One region of the Cobetia sp. QF-1 genome, then DNA from elsewhere that is predicted to be linked to it. Evidence: predicted binding sites of a transcription regulator. Region 1 holds the regulator's gene; the other holds the start of a gene.
The links. Region 1 encodes sigma-54, which starts transcription at its own class of promoters, with help from an activator protein. Its sites were predicted from a motif close to TGGCACNNNNNTTGCTNT; they were not measured.
Positions count from the first base shown of each region.

Region 2: CFN46_RS11035 (P-II family nitrogen regulator) is a predicted target of sigma-54. The motif match lies at 2,530-2,547, and genes of this name have one in related genera.

Region 1 is NZ_NBVS01000001.1:623,128-630,687, forward strand. Features, by position in the region: gene lptA (lipopolysaccharide transport periplasmic protein LptA) at 1-322, shown strand, start outside; gene lptB (LPS export ABC transporter ATP-binding protein) at 326-1,066, shown strand; gene CFN46_RS02785 (RNA polymerase factor sigma-54) at 1,295-2,743, shown strand; gene raiA (ribosome-associated translation inhibitor RaiA) at 3,332-3,640, shown strand; gene ptsN (PTS IIA-like nitrogen regulatory protein PtsN) at 3,650-4,120, shown strand; gene rapZ (RNase adapter RapZ) at 4,233-5,138, shown strand; gene CFN46_RS02805 (HPr family phosphocarrier protein) at 5,131-5,400, shown strand; gene mgtE (magnesium transporter) at 5,695-7,050, shown strand; gene pmbA (metalloprotease PmbA) at 7,199-7,560, opposite strand, start outside.
Region 2 is NZ_NBVS01000005.1:118,777-126,336, forward strand. Features, by position in the region: partial or broken gene CFN46_RS11020 (magnesium chelatase domain-containing protein) at 1-521, opposite strand, end outside; gene CFN46_RS11025 (hypothetical protein) at 1,457-1,735, shown strand; gene CFN46_RS11030 (accessory factor UbiK family protein) at 1,831-2,184, opposite strand; gene CFN46_RS11035 (P-II family nitrogen regulator) at 2,621-2,959, shown strand; gene CFN46_RS11040 (ammonium transporter) at 2,992-4,239, shown strand; gene glnK (P-II family nitrogen regulator) at 4,390-4,728, shown strand; gene CFN46_RS11050 (ferredoxin--NADP reductase) at 4,871-5,647, opposite strand; gene CFN46_RS11055 (LysR substrate-binding domain-containing protein) at 5,922-6,893, shown strand; gene CFN46_RS11060 (host attachment protein) at 7,044-7,472, opposite strand.

The DNA of each region.
Region 1 (7,560 bases):
CAACAGCGGCGAGATCTCATTGGTCAAGGCAACAGGCAAGCGTGCCTATCTGGAACAGAAACCCACTCCAGACGACAAGCTGGTCAAAGGCTGGGCAGATACCATTCTCTACCATGCACTGGAACGTAGAGTAGAACTGGTCGGTAACGCTCGTCTCGAAAAGGGTGATGACACCTTCGAAGGTGGCTACGTGGAGTACTTCCTCGACAAACGCCAAGTCAATGCCAACAACAGCAGCGACGCCTCACAGAAGAGCGACGGCAGTTCACGCGTACACATGACGTTGACACCGCGTGGCGCCAACACCAGCAAGGAAAACTGAGTCATGACTGCCGCTCCCCTCCGCACGCTCAGCGCACGCCACCTGGCCAAAGCCTACAAGGGGCGCAAGGTGGTCAAGGATATCTCGCTGGAAATTCGTCAAGGCGACATCGTCGGCCTGCTAGGACCCAATGGTGCTGGCAAGACCACCTCGTTCTACATGATTGTCGGCTTGGTACGCGCCGATGCCGGCAGCGTCACCATCGATGACAATGATCTCTCCGACTCTGCCATGCACTTGCGGGCACGCGCTGGCATCGGCTATCTGCCACAGGAAGCCTCAATCTTCCGCAAGCTGTCAGTGGCCGACAACATCATGGCGATTCTGGAGACACGCAAGGACCTTGATCGCAACGGGCGCAAAGCGCGCCTTGAAGAGCTGCTGAATGAGTTCAGCATCACGCATATCCGCGCCAGCACCGGCATGAGCCTCTCTGGCGGTGAGCGTCGGCGTGTCGAAATTGCACGCGCATTAGCGACAGAGCCGGATTTCATACTGCTGGATGAACCCTTTGCCGGTGTTGACCCCATCTCGGTAGGCGAGATCAAGAGCATCGTGCGACAACTGCGTGATCGCGGCATTGGCGTACTGATCACCGATCACAACGTTCGAGAAACACTCGATATCTGTGATACCGCCTATATCGTCGGTGACGGTCAGATCATCGCGCACGGTGATGCCGATACCATTCTAGCCAATCAGCAGGTACGCGATGTGTATCTGGGGCATGAGTTCAAGCTTTAATCGGTAGCATGAGAGCAAGGCACCTCGTATCGCCGTCCCTCGCAGAATGACATTACATGCTCAAGGATGTTGTTACCTCACTGGTATCAGCCTTGAGCATGACGTCCATACCACCTTCGTTGAAACATGGCATACAAGTTGCTTGAATAATCTCTTTCGCCCCTTGTCAGTGCCCCGACCCACGGTATAGCGTAGAAGCACGTTCCTTTGCCGTGAATCGACAGCCCCATGAAACCCACCTTGCAACTCCGCCTTGGCACTTCGCTGACTATGACGCCACAACTGCAGCAGGCTATTCAACTGCTTCAGTTGTCGACGCTCGACCTGCGTCAGGAAATTCAACAGGCGCTCGAGTCCAACCCCATGCTGGAACTCGACGAGGACTATGAGGCGCTGGAAGTCGTTGAAGCACAGGATGCGAGCGAGATTTCCACTGCCGAAACAAACAGCGAGATCCCGGAAGAGTATCCTCTCGATAGTGACTGGTCGGACCTCTATCAGGATCACGCTGGCAGCCTGACAAGCTCAGGAAGTAGTAGCGGCAGTGATGACGGCCAGGATTTCGAGCGCAACACCAGTGTAGAAAGCCTGCAAGATCATCTGCGCTGGCAATTAGCGATGACCGACCTCGACGACCGTGAACGGCAAATGGCGGAAAGCCTGATTGATGCCGTGGACGGTGCAGGCTACCTGAGCCTGACCCTGGACGAGCTAGTCGATGGCTTGCGGGGGCAAGGGCTGGCTGGCCTCAAAGCCTCGGAACTAGAGCAGGTACTGCTACGCTTGCAGCAGTTCGATCCCACTGGCGTCTTCGCCCGCGATCTACGCGAATGCCTGCTGCTACAACTGGCATTGCTGCCCGATGACCTGCCGCTACTCGCGCAGGCTCGGCGATTGGTACGTCAGTTTCTTGAAGCGCTGGGAAACGATGATCGCAAGCTACTCAAGCGCCGCCTGGGACTGGATGATGCTGAGCTGGACCACGTCATTCGACTGATACGAGCACTGGACCCACGCCCAGCCTCCGCTTGGGGGGAGCCCGCCAGTGACTATGTGATACCTGACCTGCTGGTACGCCATACTCGTCACGGCTGGCAGGTTGAGCTCAATCCCGAAGCGCTGCCGAAGCTACGTATCCAGCCGGAATATGCAGCGCTCATCAAGCGGGCAGACAAGTCTGTGGACAACACCTTCCTCAAGGATAATCTTCAGGAAGCGCGCTGGCTGATGAAAAGTCTCTCGTCACGTAATGACACACTGCTCAAGGTAGGGCGTGAAATCATGGCGCGGCAGATCGACTTTCTTGAGCAAGGTGAGGAAGGCATGAAGCCTCTGATCCTCGCCAATATCGCTGAAGTGGTCGAGATGCACGAATCCACTATCTCGCGCGTCACGACTCAGAAGTACATTCATACCCCTCGCGGCGTCTTCGAACTCAAATTCTTCTTCTCGAGCCAAGTGGGAGGGAGCGGCAATGGCGATGCACATTCCAGTACCGCCATTCGCGCACGTATCCGAAAACTGATTGCGGACGAGCCGGCGCGCAAACCGCTGTCGGATTCACGTCTGGTCGACCTACTCGCCAGCGATGGCATTGAAGTCGCACGCCGCACCGTCGCAAAATATCGCGAAGCCATGAGTATTCCTTCCTCTAGCGAACGCAAGCGACTGGCCTGATCATCTAGCTAGCCAGAGGCCACTACCTCTGTCATGGCCTTAAAAATCGTAAATATCCACATCATGATCAGCCGGCTTGCATGGAAAGCCGGCGATTTTCTCCCAAGGCATGACCGCCAGCATGTACCTCTCACTCCCAATTGCATGTTTTTAAAATCACTTTCGATAGTATTACCGATCATTCGTGCGGCTTTTCTTACGCAAAACCCCGCCTCCTTCGTGCTCATCCCGTACTTTTGACCAATCCAAGACGCCCACTAACATCGACGTACATGCTGACATTAGCGACTAACAGTCGCCTTCTTGTCACTCTTCCAGCGCAAACCGTCACACTCCTCTGTCATGGAACGTTCCGTTCTCCCCCAGTGAGTTGAAGACAAGCCTTGCGCCACGATGCAGCGCAGCGTTGATCTTTGCTCAAAGCTTGGGCATTGTCGGGGTAGGCGCTCGACGCACCTGACACGAGCCAAGTTTGTTACTGGCAGCGGCAGGCACGGAAACCATGTAGCAGAGCGTCTTATCAGGGTTTGCTCGCAGTCAAAAAGGGTTACAATTGAAAGGTAACCCGCTGGATAAAGGAGCGTGTCCATGCAAGTGAATATTACCGGGCATCATGTGGAACTTACCGACCCTCTCCGCGATTATATCAACGAGAAGCTCGCTCGCCTCGAACGGCATTACGACAACATCACCAATGTTCAGGTGACTTTGTCGATCGAGAAGGAGCGCCAGCAGGCAGCCTGCACGTTGCATGCTGCCGGCGCAGATCTCCACGCCCTGGCAGAAGACCTCAACATGTACGCTGCCATCGACGCGCTCGCCGACAAGCTGGATCGCCAGCTGGTCAAACACAAGGAAAAGTCCCAGGCTCGCTCTCAGGGCACCGGGACCCGTTGACCTTCTGCCATGACACTTGATCAGATCCTTCCCCCCGAGCGCACGCTTTACGGTGTCCCCGGGGGGAGCAAGAAGCGGGTGCTGGAATTTTTCAGCACCTTCATTGCCCAGAACATTCCCAGCCTGGATAGTCAGGAAGTCTTCTCACGCCTGATTGGTCGTGAACGACTAGGGTCGACCGGTATCGGCCATGGTGTGGCCGTGCCACATGCACGCAGCCCGCATTGCAAGACGCCCATCGCGGCCTTTCTGAAGCTCGGTGACCCCATCGACTTTGATGCCATTGATGGAGAGCCCATCGACCTGCTGTTTGTGCTGTTGGTCCCTGAGGAGGCAGATGACACACATCTCACCTTGCTCGGGCAGGTGGCTGAGCTATTGAACTCGCCCACCAATCGGTCAGCATTACGTCAAGCCGATAGCCAGCGTGCACTCTACGATGTACTGACATCAGCCATCGCCGAACTTCCGGCGCGTTGATCATCGAGCCCGGACATCGTCCGGGCTTTTGTACTGACAGCCACTGTTCGGGCTGCCCTCTCAGGCGCCATTTGCACTCACTCTACGCTGACCTCGCCTTTGGAGAGCATTCATGAAGATCGTGATCATCAGTGGCCGCTCTGGCTCCGGTAAATCGATCGCCCTTCAGGCCTTGGAAGACATTGGCTACTATGCCATCGATAATCTTCCCGGCATGCTGCTGGCACCGCTTGTCGAACAGCTAGAGAAAGACAGTCCTACACGTCGTCGCATCGCGGTATCCATCGATGCACGCAATCTTCCTGATGCCCTGACGCGTTTCCCTGAGCTGCTCGACGATGTACGTCAGAGTGGCATGGACGTACAGGTCGTCTATATCACGACCGATTCCCGCGTGTTACTGGAGCGCTACTCCGCCACACGCCGTCGTCACCCGCTGACACGCGATAACGACCGCACCCTGGCAGAAGCCATCGAGATTGAGCAGCAGACGCTAGCGCCTATCCGCGAGAAGTCTGACCTCATCATCGATTCAACCAGTTTGAGCGTGCATGACTTGCGCTCACGCATTACCGAGCAAGTCGCGCAACATAGTTCTCGCCACCTGACTCTCACGTTTGAGTCTTTTGGCTTCAAGCACGGCGTCCCTACTGATGCTGACATGGTGTTCGATGCGCGCTGCCTGCCCAACCCCTACTGGGATATCAATCTGCGCGCCGATACCGGCCGCGACGCAAGCGTTGTGGAATTCCTCGAACACTATCCCGACGTACAGGCGATGCACGATGATATCGCCGGCTGGCTAGAACGCTGGCTACCGGCATATCAGGCCAGCAATCGTAGCTACCTGACGGTCTCGGTCGGTTGTACTGGCGGACAGCATCGCAGTGTCTATCTATGTGAAAAGCTTGCTGCTCATTTTGCAGCATTACTGCCGGAAGTCCGCTTGCGCCACCGTGAACTCGGTATTCATACCGCGCTCAATGGAGCAGATGCGCAAGGGGATGGCGATGCGTAGTCGCGAGCTAACACTGACCAACAAACGCGGCCTGCACGCTCGAGCCGCAACCAAGTTGGTCAACTGCTGCGCTCCTTTTGCAGCGACAGTCATGGTCAGCCACGGAGAGCGCCGCGCCAATGCCACCAATGTCATGGCGTTATTGATGTTGGCGGCCCCCTGCGGCACATCGCTGATAATCGACGTTGAGGGCGAACATGCTGACGAGGCCATGATTGCCATCACAGCGCTATTCGAAGCTCGCTTCGAGGAGGACGAATAAGCGCCGGTCTTGTCACGATGATACTGCCGCGGCACCTCTTTCGCCTCTTTCACTCCTCCTGCGCCCCCCTCCCTGTTTCTGACTATCTCTTCCGCCTGTCCTCTCCCCCCGCATTTCCGTATCGCCTTTCTACTCATCTATACCTGATCACGTCATTGACCAAGGGCTAAACCTCTTCTTCGTGAGCGACTATTGTCCTTTTGATAAGAAACACTGTTTTCTTTTATCGACTAGACCCCCTGCGCCAATGGTAGAATCAACGCTGTCCTTAATGTCGACAGGGGAAGCCGACGGATGAGCAAGACGTCACGTAAAATCAAGCCAAAACTCGACCGCTTGTCACAGGCGCTGGAAAACGGCGAGCTGAATCAGGCAAGGCGCATGCTCAATCGTGGCCTGGCACCCGTCGACGTCGCTCACCTGCTCGAGTCGTCGCCGCCCAAGGAACGTAACCTGCTATGGGAGCTGGTCGACGCCGAATTACAGGGTGATGTCCTCCAGTACCTTGGCGAGGATATCCAGACCGACTTCCTGCGCGATATGGACGCCGTAGATGTTCTCGCGGCGACCGAGAACCTGGAGCCGGATGACGTAGCTGACATCCTCCAGCGACTGCCGAATGCAGTGATTCTCGAAGTCCTCGACTCGATGGAAGCGCAAGAACGCCAACGCGTCGAGACGGTATTGTCCTTCCCCGAGGATACTGCCGGCGGCCTGATGAACACGGATACCATCACTATCCGCCCGGACATCACCCTCGATGTAGTACTGCGCTATATTCGCCGTCACGAACGCCTACCGGACTCTACCGATACACTGCTGGTCGTTTCACGACGTGATGAATTCATCGGTACCCTGCCCATCAATCGTTTGCTGGTGTCTGACCCCAGCGTTACGGTGCGCGAGGTAATGGATACCGATAGCGTAGTGATTGCTGCTCTGATGCCAGAAACTGAAGTCGCTTCGCTGTTCGAGAAACACGATTTGATCTCGGCGCCCGTGGTAGGCGGCGACGGCAATCTACTCGGGCGTATTACCATCGATGACGTAGTCGACGTCATCCGCGGCGATGCCGAGCATCAAGTAATGTCGATGGCGGGGATGGATGAGGACGAAGATACCTTTTCACCCGTACTACGTACCTCTTGGCGCCGCGCCATCTGGCTAGGCATCAATCTACTGACGGCCTTCATGGCGTCAGCCGTCATCGGTATGTTCGAAGGCACTATCCAGAAGATCACGGCGCTCGCCGTACTGATGCCGATCGTCGCCAGCATGGGGGGCATCGCGGGCTCTCAGGCACTGACAGTATTGATCCGTGGTATCGCACTAGGTCACGTCAAAAGCGGCAATGTCCGCTGGTTGCTCAAACGCGAGATCATCGTCGCTGTGCTCAACGGCATGCTATGGGCTGTAGTGGTTGCCGGCATTGCCATTGCCTGGTTTGGCGATATTCAACTAGGGGCCATTATCGGCGCGGCCATCATGATCAACCTGGTCATCGCTGCCGTGACGGGGACCCTGCTGCCGGTTTTGCTCAAGAAGCTTAGTATTGATCCGGCGCTTTCCGGTAGCGTCATCCTGACGACCGTGACCGATGTGATCGGCTTCATGGCGTTTCTCGGCCTCGCGACCTGGCTCTATCTATAACGAGTTTTACCTGCGACACCAGCATCGTGTATCAGCCCCCCGCTGCCAGACAGAAAGACAAAAAGGCCGCCCCTCATCGGGGCGGCCTTTTTTTATCGACTCAATCGCACGTGACTTACAGCTCAGACGCTGCTTCGTGCTTTAAGCTTTACTCACCTTCAAGCTCGCCTTCCTCATCACCGGCTTCCGACATGCCCGCCACCGTCATGTTTCCAATCAGCCAGCTACCGCAATGAATACTACCGCGAGTGTCAACATCATCACCGATCGCGAGCAGGTTCGCTGCCATGTCGCGCAGATTACCCGCGATGGTGAACTCTTCCACAGCATGCTGGATCTGGCCATTTTCGATCCAGAAACCAGACGCGCCGCGCGAGTAGTCACCCGTCACACCATTCACGCCCTGCCCCATCAATTCAGTGACCAGTACGCCAGTGCCCATTTGGGCCAGCATGGATTCCAGCGAGGTCAATGGTGCCTCGAGACGGACATTGCGCGCACCACCAGCGT
Region 2 (7,560 bases), on a different contig from region 1:
GTGATGCGCTCACGCCCCAGCAAATGAGCGACCAATTCCAATAGATGCCCCACCGCCAGCACTTCCAGCTGGTCTGCCAGTGCAGCCTCATCAGCATTCGCCATCGGCACCACCAATGCGCGCCCTGCTCTGCGACAACATAGTGCGGCGGGCAGTACGCCAGTCACGGGACGAATACTGCCATCCAGTGCCAACTCGCCAAGGCATTCCAGTTGAGCCACCGCTTCTTCGGGTATCTGCCCTGATGCCACCAGAATGCCAAGTGCGATCGGCAGGTCAAAACGACCGCCCTCCTTGGGCAAATCAGCTGGCGCTAGGTTGAGCGTGATGCGACGCGCTGGAAACTCGAACCCCGCATTGAGCAGCGCACTACGGACGCGCTCGCGACTTTCTTTCACCGCCGTTTCCGGCAGCCCGACAATCGATAGCCCCGGCAGCCCATTGGAGAGATGTACCTCAACCTGAACTTCTGGTGCCTCGAGACCGAGCGATGCTCGCGTGCGCAGCATTGCCAATGACATGAGCCTTCCCTTGCGTGATGCCGTCGCTACGTTGCACGGCGAGAGCGAAGCAGGGCATGTGCCCTCCGATATACCAGGACACTTACGTCACCCAGCCTCACAAGCATGGCAAAGCTCATGCTGATAAGAACCCTGCTGACTCAACGCTAGCCAAAACTCAATCAATGCCAGAACCCCGCTCAATATCAGAACACTGCTTCTGCTAACAGATAGCAGGCAAAATTGACGTGATACACACGTGACCTATTCTGAATAACTCATCGTTAGCGTAAATTCGCTTACGACTGCAAATATTGTCGTTACTGAATACGTAATGAATAAACCGACTGTGGATAACATTACATAAAGATATGAATTGTTCTTTTTACAGCGCTCAAATACCCATCAATTCCTCATGACAACAGCCTGAAAGACTAGTGATTTGAGGTGATTTTCGACTAGAGCCTCAACTAGGACGCTCATCAGCCTTTCAGAAAGATTCCAAAGGACGAAATATCAACGGAATGCACCTCAAAAGAACATCTCCGTAGCCGAACGTGATTGGTTGTCGAGGCGGTAATTTCTTTAAGAGCCATGATTTAACCTGCCATCAGCCATTAAACCCTCAAGAAATGGCGCCATTTTTTCTCTCGCACAGAAATATCTCCTCGAGCGAGCGTGTCCCTGCCATGCTTTAGTCCTTGCACCAGCTTGGCGACGTCAATGCGCCTCGTTTTCCATTTCTACCTCATCAAGCGCATCGTCCCCCAAAGGTGCACCGCGACAGTGCCTATCTGGACAGCTGCTGGTATATTTGACCGGCTTTTCTAACCATATGGTCAGGTAAGCCGCCAAGCTGTCTCACGGAATGTCGCTCTAGCGCGGCAGAGAATCGTCCAACCCACGGAAGGGCCAGCCATTCAGGGCGACTTTGGCTTGTTTCAGGAGCAATACCCATGCAAGACATGCTTGCCCCGCTGGCATCCTTTGCAGATGTCATTGGCATGCTGGGCACCACCCTGGTGGTCGGTGCCTTCTTCATGCTGCAGATAGGCAAACTCGATGCCCGCAGCCTGACCTATAATCTGGCGAACCTGAGTGGCGCCGTTCTGCTGCTCATCAGTCTGTGTATCAACTTCAATCTGGCCAGTTTCGTGATAGAAATCTTCTGGATCGTGGCCTCGATAGTGGGGCTGGTACGCTGGATGCTGGGGACGCGCCCGCACGCCGCCTAGCGGATGACGCGACCTGCAGATACGAAAAAGCCGCCACACCCTGAGGTGTGGCGGCTTTTTTCATCCCGATGGCATGCCGAACTGCGGCTCAGACTTCACGCATCACGCTGACGCTCGACTTCTGCAGCGTGGCTTGCGCTTTCTTCGCCTGCAACCGGTGTACAACTGTCTTCATCCGCAGTTTGCATACCTGTCACCAGTCCCTGCTTTTCCAGCAGCGATTCTAGCGCAATGACCTGCTTTTCCAACGACTCGACACGGCTACGCGTACGCGTCAGCACATCCATCATGATGTCGAAGTCTTCCCGCGATACCAGCTCCATACGATCAAAGGCACTGCGCATCACCCCCTGCACAGACTTCTGCAGCTCCTCCGGGCCATGAGAGGCATCTTGCAGGCGCTCACCAATTTGCTGGGCCATCCGCCCGATGACGTCATTCTTGAACATGCTTCACCTCAGACGTTGCGTGCCGATCGCCTGATGCCATCAGGGTCGACGCGGTAAAAAGGACACCCCCCTGATATATGGAGCGCCGGTTCTTGCTACAAGGATACGCAACCCGCTCGCAAGTCGCATGTTCAGAACACACATCATGCCCGCACGCCTTCTGATGACCCTCTCAGATGACTCCCTCTGCACCATATTAGCGTTACCCCCTACGTCGAAAGGCGCAAGGTCAGCACCAAAACAGTGCGCCCTTGAGGGCATGCTCATTCGCCTCTTTTCTTCGTCGCGGAAATGGGCCGCTCTCAGTCAATGCAACTGAATGAGTTAAAAGGTCTTTTCGCCAAATGGCACGCCTCCTGCGATGCACTTGGCAAGAACAAGGCACTTTGGAGTTGTGCTTCAGACAGATCATTCAGGTAGCGAACGGGGGCAGCACATGAAACTGATCACCGCCATCATCAAACCCTTCAAGTTGGACGACGTGCGTGAAGCGCTGGCAGATAACGGCGTTCAAGGCATTACCGTCACCGAGGTGAAGGGCTTCGGTCGGCAAAAAGGGCATACCGAGCTCTATCGCGGCGCTGAATACGTCGTCGACTTTCTTCCCAAAGTGAAGATTGAAGTGGCAGTCGATGACAGTGATGCAGAGAAGGTACTGGACGCCATCACCCAAGCGGCCAACAGCGGCAAGATTGGTGACGGCAAGCTGTTCGTCACTCCTCTGGATGATGTCATTCGTATCCGTACCGGTGAACGCGGCGCCGACGCTGTCTGATCACCGCGCACAATAATAAAGGAGAATCCCGCATGAACGAGATCATCGAGGTCAAGTACGCACTTGATACCTTCTACTTCCTGGTCTGTGGCGCACTCGTGCTGTGGATGGCCGCCGGCTTCGCCATGCTGGAAGCTGGCCTGGTACGCGCCAAGAACACCACGGAAATTCTGACCAAGAACGTGGCTCTGTTCGCCATCGCCTGCACCATGTACATGGTGGTCGGCTATCACATCATGTACTCAAGCCCTGAAGGCGGTTTCCTGCCGAATCTGGGCTTCTTGATCGGCGCCGAGAATACTGCAGAAGACGCGCTCGCTTCCGGTGGCGACATTTACTATAGCGCCCGCTCCGACTTCTTCTTCCAGGTCGTGTTCGTAGCGACCGCCATGTCCATCGTTTCCGGTGCCGTTGCTGAGCGCATGAAGCTGTGGGCCTTCCTGTTGTTCGCCGTGGTCATGACAGGCTTCATTTACCCGGTGCAGGGCTACTGGACCTGGGGTGGCGGCTTTTTGAGCGAAGCGGGCTTCAGTGACTTCGCCGGCTCCGGCATCGTGCACATGGCAGGCGCTTCCGCCGCACTGGCAGGCGTGCTGCTACTGGGCGCTCGTCAGGGCAAGTACGGCAAGAATGGTGAGATTAATGCCATCCCGGGCTCCAACCTGCCACTGGCAACCCTGGGCACCTTCATCCTGTGGCTAGGGTGGTTGGGCTTCAATGGCGGCTCCGAGCTAGTGCTATCCAACATCGATGAGGCCAATGCAGTCGCGCAAGTCTTCGTCAACACCAATGCTGCTGCCTCTGGTGGTGTCATCGCCGCCCTGGTGCTCGCTCGCCTGTGGTTCCGCAAGGCGGATCTGACCATGGCCCTCAACGGCGCACTGGCTGGCCTGGTCGCCATCACTGCTGGACCACTGACGCCGAGTATCGGTGAAGCTACGCTGATCGGGGCTGTCGGTGGTCTGCTGGTCGTGTTCGCTATCGTCGGCCTCGACAAGCTGAAAATCGATGATCCGGTCGGTGCCATCTCCGTCCACGGCGTCGTCGGCCTGTGGGGCCTGATGGCAGTACCGCTGACCAATAGTGATGCTACCTTCTCCGCACAGCTGCTGGGCGCCGCTACCATCTTCGCTTGGGTGTTCTTCGCAAGCCTGGTGGTATGGATGATCATCAAAGTCACCATGGGCCTGCGCGTCACTGCAGAAGAAGAATACGAAGGCGTGGATCTGGCAGAATGTGGTATGGAGGCTTACCCGGAATTCACCTCCAGCCGCAAGTAATCCAAGTCAGATGCTCACACGCACTCAAAAGACTCCCGCCATATGGCGGGAGTCTTTTTTCCTGATCGAATAAGCGGTGTATGCTTGAGCCATAGGCTGGCGTGGCGAGCAGGGCGTCGTCACCCGCACCATCACCCAAGGAGAGACACGATGAAACTGGTCACTGCCATCATCAAGCCATTCAAGCTCGACGACGTGCGCGAGTCCCTGTCGGAGATCGGCGTGCAGGGCATCACCGTGACCGAGGTCAAGGGGTTCGGCCGTCAGAAAGGGCACACTGAGCTATACCGTGGTGCCGAATACGTGGTCGACTTCCTTCCCAAGGTGAAGCTCGAGGTCGCGGTTGACGACGCCATGATCGATTCAGTCATCGAAGCCATCACCAATGTCGCGAACACTGGCAAGATCGGCGACGGCAAGATCTTCGTTTCACCGCTGGAGCAGGTCATTCGCATCCGTACCGGCGAAACCGGCAAGGACGCCGTCTAACGCCACGTTCTCGGAGCAGACACCTGTACTCTGATATTTCATGGCCAGACAAAAAAACCGCAGGCCAATGGCCTGCGGTTTTTTTGTGCTATCCGACAACTTACTTCTCAATCGTTACTGTTTGACTACCAGTTCTCGATCATCACTTCTCGACAAAGGCACGCTCAATCACGTAATCACCCGGCACGCCCATCTTCGGTGAGATGGCAAAGCCACGGGTATCCAGCATGGCACTGATGTCGTCCAGCATCGCCGGGCTGCCACAGATCATGGCGCGGTCACGCTTCGGGTCCAACGGCGGCAGACCAATATCTTCGAACAGCTTGCCGCTTTCCACCAGATCAGTGATACGACCCTGATTGCGAAACTCCTCGCGGGTCACTGTCGGGTAGTAGATCAGCTTCTCCGCGATATCTTCACCAAGATATTCGTGCTTCGGCAGCTCTTGCGCGATCACATCGGCATAAGCCAGCTCAGAGACGTGACGCACACCGTGCATCAGAATGATCTTGTTGTAGCGCTCATAGGTCTCCGGGTCCTGAATGACGCTCAGGAAGGGCGCAAGGCCCGTACCGGTGGAGAACAGGTAAAGGTTCTCACCCGGTAGCAGATCATCCAGTACCAGCGTGCCTGTCGGCTTGCGGGACACCATGATCTGATCGCCCGGCTTGAGGTGCTGCAGGCGAGAAGTCAGCGGGCCGTCCTGCACCTTGATGGAGAAGAATTCCAGGTGCTCTTCGTAGTTCGGGCTGGCAATCGAATAGGCGCGCATCAGTGGCTTGCCTTCGACTTCCAGACCAATCATCACGAACTGGCCGTTCTTGAAGCGCAGGCTATCTTCACGCTGTGTGCGGAAGCTGAATAGCGAGTCATTCCAATGATGGACGTCGATGACTTCTGTCGTGGTCAGGCTGCTCACTTGATGCCTCCCGGGGCACTGCCCCTCAAATTCAATATTCACTATTGGAATAAACAAATAACAGCTTATGACCCAATGAACTATGCGACGATTGTAGTCACTTGCGGGTTATGCGTTAAATGGTTTATCTGGATATAGGTTATCTATTTTATCAATATTGATTGCGAATGAATCTTATTTCAACCTTGTGATGGCAATAAACCTTCCGTAACGGCGATTTCTCGCGTTGCGCCCGTCACCACACTATCTACCTACGTGCGTCATAGGAGGCAAAATGCGCTACAGCCTGCGTCAGCTGGCCGTCTTTGTCGCCGTGGCTCGCCACGACAACGTGTCATTGGCCGCCGAAAGCCTGGCCATGTCGCAATCCGCTGCCAGCACGGCATTGGCAGAGCTGGAGCGTCAGTTCGACTGTCGGTTATTCGATCGTCACGGCAAGCGTCTGCGCCTCAATGGGCTGGGACGCGAGCTGCTGCCCAAAGCCATCGCGCTGCTCGATCAAGCCGAAGAGCTTGAGCAACTGCTCGGGCAGCAAGACGCGACTGGCTCACTGGAAATTGGCGCCACACTGACCATCGGTAACTATCTCGCACCACAGATCATCGGCAGCTTTCTGACCCAGCACCCCGCAAGCCGCGTCGAGCTGCACGTACACAACACACATCAACTGATCGACAAGCTGGTGAACTTCGAGCTCGATATCGGCCTGATAGAAGGGGAGGTAGAACATCCGCTGCTGGAAGAGGCGCACTGGGTCAGCGACCGATTGAGCATCTTCTGTGCGCCCTCACACCCACTAGCGCAGGGGCTGGCGCAGGGACTGTCCCAAGAGGGCATCACCCTGGACCGACTACTCGCCACCCGCTGGATCATGCGTGAGAGAGGCTCCGGCACGCGCAGCACCTTTGAGCAGGCCTTGCGCCCGCACCTTGACGGCCCATCGACCAGTGTCGCCCAGCGGCTCGACATCATGCTGGAGCTGGAGCATACCGAGGCCATCAAGCGCGCAGTAGAAGCCGGCCTGGGCATTGGGTGCATCTCTCGTCTCGCGCTGCGTGACGCCTTCCGGCGTGGCAGCCTGATCGAGATTCCCACGCCCTGGCTGGAGCTCACTCGCGCCTATCGCTTCGTGCATCACCGTGACCGCTTCATCACCCAAGCCATGCGCGAGTTTGTCGCAAGTTGTCGTACATTGAGCGGCTCTGCCTCGCGCAGTGACGAGATCGTACTCCCACAGGTGTTGTAAATCAGCTATTTACAAGAGAGTGAGTACCCACATACAAAACACTACCGAGCGACTGCTCGGTAGTGTTTCTAACATGCTATCCGAAGACTCAAGCCTTCTCTCGATGGCTAACATGCATGCTAGCCACTCATTACTTATAGCGTTCAGTAGTCAGTGCCGGAAGCCAGTAAAGCGCGCCTTGATCTGGTCTGCACTCTCATGGGAAAGATCCTTGTCGAGCGTCTCAATGACTAGCTTGGCCACCGACTTGTCTAGCTTGTCACGCAAGACACCGAGAAAGCTGGGAGCCGCTGCGATAATCAGTTCATCAAACTTGCCGCCATTGGCGGCCTGCTTGAGATAATGAGCCACCTCTTTGGCGAAGAAAGCCTGATGTTTATCGGAGGTGGCGCCGTCATCACCTGTCTGGTGGAGACTTCCGTGTCCACCACTGGACTCACCCTTACCGCCGGTTCTCAAGTCGCCAGTATGCTGACGACTCTCTGGATGGACGAGGCTTTCCACTTCGGTGATCTTACCAGCAGTACGGGCAAAAACACGGGCACGAGCGGCATCGGCAGCAACGATGTAAGTAACCATTTACACACTCCCTATCTCTTGCGAGGCGTTAGTGATGAAGCAGGTAACAACTCTCTTTCGCGTTCATTAAAAGGACATGCTGCCGACA